2 linked regions of the Prochlorococcus marinus CUG1417 genome follow. The protein of the gene in region 1 interacts with the protein of each later gene in a pairwise test. Links are inferred from orthologs where the notes say so. Each region holds a gene or a part of one and is shown on either strand. Other genes may lie near its edges. The genes, in order: rlmB and tsaE.

Region 1 (3,097 bases):
AAGCCTATATTTAGTGTGCAATATCATCCAGAAGCAGGACCTGGTCCACATGATTCAGATTATTTATTTAAGAAATTTGTTTCTCTAATGTTAGAAAGATGTTGACATATTGTTTTCTTTTGATTTGATAATTACATTTGATATATTAATTTTTTGGAGGTAATAGATCATAGAAGATTTCCAGAAGTTAACGGTTTCCCTAAGAGGAAACCTTGAGGTTAAAACAAACATTATGGTTTTTACTTTTAAAGGCCAACTTGATGCTTTCTCAGAAAAACAATTTAAGACTTTTGTTACTAATAATTTAAAAAATGACCTTCCATTCATTATTGATCTTACAAAAATCGATTTTTTAGATTCCTCGGGTCTTGGAGCGCTTGTTCAAACTGCAAAAGAATGCAAAAAGTCGAAACTTGGGTTCTCTGTTGTTGGCAATTCGAGAGTCGCCCAAACAATTAAACTTGTTCGTCTAGGGGATTTTCTTAACTTGAAGTCAAGTCTTGAAGATGCATTAAATTATTTAAAAAATTGAATTATTGGATTCAAAACCTAGTTCCATATGGATCTCCCGAGGATATAGGTGTTATACAACTTGCTTGGCTTGGAGATTCTGTATGGGAGCTCCACCAAAGACTAAGGCATGTTCATTTCCCTTTAAAATCTAAAGATCTCCATATATCTGTAGTAAACGAAGTAAAAGCAAAATCCCAGTCAAGATCATTAAGTCAAATTGAACATTTATTGAATTCAAATGAAATGGATCTAGTTAGACGTGCTAGAAATAAAACAAAGAGATATCCAAAATCTTCAGATCCCACCATATATTCTAGAGCAACTGGTTTTGAAACTCTTATTGGCTGGCTATTTTTAAAAGATCCTCAAAGATTATCAACACTTTTTGAATATTTAGAATTAAAAATGAATTGAATCTATGAAAAACTCCTCAAATAAATTTCGCGGAAAAAATAATAAAGAGTACAATAAAAATTCAGATTTTGGTTATTTCTCAAAAAATGCAAATCGTTCAGAAAAAAATGAAAGATTTCTGAACAATTCTGCTAATTATAAGAATGTTGAAAATTTAGATAAAAAAAATAAAAATAATATTAAAAATAATAAGTTTTCATTTTCAAAAGGTAGAAAGCCAATATTTAAATCTAATACAGAATTTTCTAATAAAAACTCTAATAATCATCAAGATTTCACTAATAATAGAAATTTTGATGATTGGATATGGGGCAAACATTCAGTTTATGAAGCTCTAAATAGTGAAAGAGCGATTAATAGGATTTGGTGTACTTCGGAAATCTTTTCTTCAGACAAATTCTATATTTTGCTTAAGGACCTTAAATCAAAAGGAGTCCTTATTGAAGAAGTTTCTTGGAACAGGCTTTCGCAATTGACTTATGGTGCTTCACATCAAGGCATAGCATTGCAGTTGGCATGCTCTAAAACAATATCACTAGAACAATTAATCGATTTTTCTAAACAAAACTGTGTGAATCCTATAATTCTTGCATTAGACGGCATAACTGATCCACATAATGTTGGCGCAATTATCCGATCAGCGGAGGCATTTGATTGCAAGGGTATCATCATTCCTCAGAGAAGATCTGCTGGTTTGACGGGAACAGTCGCTAAGGTAGCTGCAGGAGCCTTAGAACACTTGCAAGTAAGTAGAGTTGTTAACTTAAATAGATCACTTGAGGTTCTTAAGAAAAATGGTTTTCTTGTTGTTGGCTTGTCTGGGGATGGACAATTATCTATCTCAAATTTTCTAGAAAAAGCACCCTTGGTAGTAATAGTCGGCTCTGAGGATAAAGGTATTTCTTTGCTTACTCAAAAAAAATGTGATTTTCTATTAAGTATTCCTCTTAAAGGTAAGACTTCAAGTTTAAATGCCTCTGTGGCTGCCGCCATATCACTATTTCACTTGACAGGAAAATAATTTTATTTCTTAATAATCACAGTTATTGAAGCACTCTAAAATGTTGTTGTTTCAATACATTATTATTATTAATAGAAAATTATTGAATTTTTACTACAAAATTGTATAGAATTTAACAAGAATTGATGGCCTTAAAGGCCAATAAAATTGATTAGAAACTTTGGAAACAAACTCGGATTAGCCTGGTGGGCTAAAATTGAGACAGATGAACCAGCTGGTACTTACTGGTTTGGCCCATTTATTACTAAACGTAGTTTAAGAGAAAATATGTCTTCTTTTATGAAAGATCTCTCTGATGAGGGTTCTAAAAATATTAAACATAGTTTTGTCCGCTGCAAAAAAGAGGAACCACTCACTATTTAATAAATTTAGTTTTAAGAAGTAAATTAAGAAATGAATTTTAATTCTTTAAGAAAGGAAATTACTAGCAATAATGCTTCTGTTAAAGAATTAGTTAATGATATTTTTGCCAAAATAGACAATAAAGATTCTGAAATTAACTCATATGTTTGTATTACAAAAGATAACGCAATCGCGCAAGCAGAAAAGATAGACAAATTAATTCAAAAAAGAGAAAAACTTCCTCCTCTTGCGGGTATGCCAATAGCAATCAAAGATAATATTTGTACCAAAGGAGTAGCAACCACTTGTGCAAGTAAAATGCTCAAAAGCTTTGTTGCACCTTATGAGTCCACGGCTTCAAGTAAATTATGGTCTTCTGGAGGCATTTGTTTAGGAAAAACAAATTTAGATGAATTTGCAATGGGTAGTTCAACGGAAACTTCTGTATTTGGGGTCACTTCAAATCCATGGGATATTAATAGAGTACCAGGAGGTAGTTCAGGCGGTAGTGCAGCTTCAGTTGCCGCCGGATTTTGTGCGGCGGCAATAGGTTCTGACACAGGAGGATCAATAAGACAACCAGCTTCTTTTTGTGGCGTTGTAGGTCTTAAACCAACTTATGGCAGAGTTAGTAGATGGGGACTTGTAGCATTTGCCAGCTCTCTTGATCAAATTGGACCAATTACAAATACTGTCTCAGATGCTGCTGAAATTCTCTATTCAATATCTGGTGTAGACCCCTTTGACTCAACATGTCTTGATAAACCAGTGCCAAATTATTTGACTGATTTAAATAAATCTATAAAG
Region 2 (3,129 bases), on another replicon or contig:
TTATCAAAATGGCCGATATTACAGACTATGGCCTCATCTTTCATCTTGACAAGATTTTGATTTGTTATTACCTGATAGTTCCCAGTTGCGGTAACAAATATATCTATATCTTCTACAACATCTTCTAATGTAACAACGCTAAAACCTTCCATTGCAGCTTGGAGGGCACAAATTGGATCAACTTCAGCAACTTTTACAATTGCACCAAGTCCTCTTAGAGACTGAGCTGAACCTTTACCAACATCTCCAAAACCCATCACTAACGCAACCTTCCCAGCAATCATCACATCAGTGGCACGCTTTATACTGTCAACAAGGGATTCTCGGCAACCATATAAATTATCAAATTTGCTCTTGGTTACTGAATCATTAACGTTAATAGCAGGAAAAGGTAAAGCATTTTGCTTTTGCAGTTGATAAAGTCTTGCAACTCCCGTTGTAGTTTCTTCAGTGACACCAATTATATTACTCTTAATTCTAGAGTAGAAGTCACTATCATTTTTCAACTTGGACTTAATAGAATTGAATAAAGCAATTTCTTCTTCATTACTTGGTTTATCTAGAACAGATAAATCTTTTTCTGCTTTACTACCTAGTATCAACAGGCCAGTTGCATCTCCCCCATCATCAAGAATCATATTTGGAGAATCTGACCCCCAATCAAGGATATAGTGGGTATATTGCCAATACTCATCAAGAGTCTCACCTTTTTTTGCGTATACAGAAATTCCTTGATCTGCTATAGCTGCAGCCGCATGATCTTGAGTTGAAAAAATATTACATGAAGCCCATTTAACTTCTGCACCAAGATCAACAAGAGTTTCTATTAAGACTGCTGTCTGAATAGTCATATGAAGACTTCCAGCTATTTTTGCACCTTTTAATGGTTTTTCAGATTGATATTTATCTCTAAGTGCCATTAAGCCAGGCATTTCCGTTTCAGCAATTTTAATTTCTTTACGACCAAAATCTGATAGAGAGATATCAGCAATTACGTAATTAGGTGTAGAGGTCTTCACTGAATTTGCAATAACCATATCTAGTAAATACTTTTTCTATTAAACTATAAATGATTTTTGTGTAATTTTGTGTTTGTTGAGAATTTAAAAGAGACTTTAGATTTAGGGAAAAAACTCTCACACAAATTAAATCCCCAATCAATTGTTTTGTTAAAGGGTCCAATTGGGGCTGGGAAAACTTCATTTGTTCAAGGCATTGCTAAAGGCTTATCAATCTCTGAGGACATTACAAGCCCTACATTTGCTTTGTCGCATCACTATAACTCCGGAAAAATTCCGCTCATTCACCTTGATTTATACAGGTTAGAAAATGTTTCTTCGGCAAAAGAATTTTTTTTTTCAGAAGAAGAAGAGGCCATACAAAAACAGGCTATTTTAGTTATTGAATGGCCAGAATTAATAGAAACAGTTATTGATGATTTTTGGAAAATAGAAATTAGATACGCTAAAAATTATGGTAGACACTACGAGATAAGAGATCCCAAAAATTTATTAACCTTCTCATAATATGGCTGTTGCTCGATAGCCCCTTCACCAAGGCAAGTTAATAAGCCACAAACACTTGCGAACATAATGCAATCTTTTATCTCAAGTTCATTCGTAGGATATCCAGAAGAAATTAATTTTGAAATTAAACCAGCTAGAAAAGCATCACCTGCGCCAGTTGTATCAACAATTTTTTGTGAAGTAGGAGTTTCGGTAATTCCCTGCAATCCATTGATATACCATGAAACAGGATTTTTCCCATCGGTTATTATTACATCTGGTCTATTGGACAATTGTTGAGATATTAGCAAGGGATTTTCATCCTCAAAAAACAAAGTTGATTCTTCCTTAGCAAGTTTTAAGACATTTGCATGATTTAAAAATTTCTTGATTAAATCAACTCTCGCGGCTTCACTAATTTCCAATGAAAAACTTGCATAATCCCAAAATACCTCTCTCCAATTCAAATCAATAACAATTCTTACTTCAAATTTTTTAGCCTGTTCAAGAAGAAAAAAAATAGTCTCTGCTGATATTGGAGATGATAATAAGATCGTTCCGGTAACCAAATATTTTGTTTCTAAAAAAGATTTCTCCAAATTTAAAATTTCTTTTTCGATCAATTTCTTACTGATAACTTCGTCTGCGAAGCATGAATAAGAACTTTCCTCAAAGCCTGAAAAAAAACGATCTCCAAATTGATCTCTATCTACATTCACCACGCGAGTAGATGAATCATTATCTATTTGCAAGAAATCTAGATTAACGCCCAATTCATTAAATTGCGAAATAAATTTTTTTCCATAATCATCACTACCCAAACTTCCTATAAATGTTGAATCTATTTTTAATTTTCTTAATGCACAGGCAACATTAGCAGGCGCACCGCCCAAAAAATCTGTAAATCCCTGATTTGATTTATTTCTGATTCTGTCTATTAAAGCCTCTCCAATACATACGACCTTATTCTTTTCCATAAAATAAACGCTTTCCTTAATTAAGAATAATTTAATAAAAACGAATAATTTTTTTTTGAATTAAAGTTTAATTAAAAGCATATTCATAGTGTCTTTAAATAAATCTAAAACTTGGAAGTGGAAAAATTGGGAAATTTCTTGGTCTTTATCAAAAGAATCTACTTCTGAAAAAAATATTAAAATTTTATTAGTTCATGGATTTGGAGCATCAAAAAACCACTGGAGACATAATCAAGATTTTCTTGGTAAATTTTCTAACTGCTACGCAATTGACTTGTTAGGATTTGGTAAAAGCAGCCAACCTAGTGCTTTATTAAATTACGAACCTGATAGAGAAAATTCAATTAAATATTCATTTGACTTATGGGGTAATCAAATATCAACATTTTGTACAGAGGTAATTAAATCTCCTGTTTACTTGGTAGGAAATTCAATTGGTGGTGTTATTGCATTGAAAGCTGCTGAAATGCTTAAGAATAATTGCAAAGGGGTCATTTTGATAGATTGTGCACAAAGAACGATGGATGATAAACGTTTAAAAAAAAGTGATATCTTAATGAATCTACTTAGACCTGTCCTTAAAACGATAGTTAGACAAAGAATAATTAGTAATACACTTTTTACAAGAGCTGCTAATCCAAAAGTTA

The links.
Region 2: the proteins of rlmB (region 1) and tsaE interact in binary tests that used the Escherichia coli proteins (3 or more experiments, as listed by UniProt). The link is inferred for Prochlorococcus marinus CUG1417 from one-to-one orthologs.

The regions. Positions count from the first base shown.
Region 1 is NZ_JAAORN010000001.1:775,894-778,990, forward strand. The notes cover bases 181-2,939. They hold rlmB (23S rRNA (guanosine(2251)-2'-O)-methyltransferase RlmB), read left to right. Parts: upstream 181-931; coding sequence 932-1,948; downstream 1,949-2,939. Other genes in these bases: HA140_RS04465 (STAS domain-containing protein), read left to right, coding at 181-532; HA140_RS04470 (Mini-ribonuclease 3), read left to right, coding at 529-927; HA140_RS04480 (DUF1816 domain-containing protein), read left to right, coding at 2,096-2,311; gatA (Asp-tRNA(Asn)/Glu-tRNA(Gln) amidotransferase subunit GatA), read left to right, coding at 2,342-2,939. Outside these bases: carA (glutamine-hydrolyzing carbamoyl-phosphate synthase small subunit), read left to right, coding at 1-105; more of HA140_RS04465, read left to right, coding at 170-180; more of gatA, read left to right, coding at 2,940-3,097. UniProt on the Escherichia coli protein: Specifically methylates the ribose of guanosine 2251 in 23S rRNA.
Region 2 is NZ_JAAORN010000002.1:507,575-510,703, forward strand. What follows is about bases 17-2,807. They hold tsaE (tRNA (adenosine(37)-N6)-threonylcarbamoyltransferase complex ATPase subunit type 1 TsaE), read left to right. Parts: upstream 17-1,088; coding sequence 1,089-1,526; downstream 1,527-2,807. Other genes in these bases: ahcY (adenosylhomocysteinase), read right to left, coding at 17-1,037; HA140_RS08905 (carbohydrate kinase family protein), read right to left, coding at 1,484-2,482; HA140_RS08910 (alpha/beta fold hydrolase), read left to right, coding at 2,571-2,807. In the rest of the region: more of ahcY, read right to left, coding at 1-16; more of HA140_RS08910, read left to right, coding at 2,808-3,129. UniProt on the Escherichia coli protein: Required for the formation of a threonylcarbamoyl group on adenosine at position 37 (t(6)A37) in tRNAs that read codons beginning with adenine.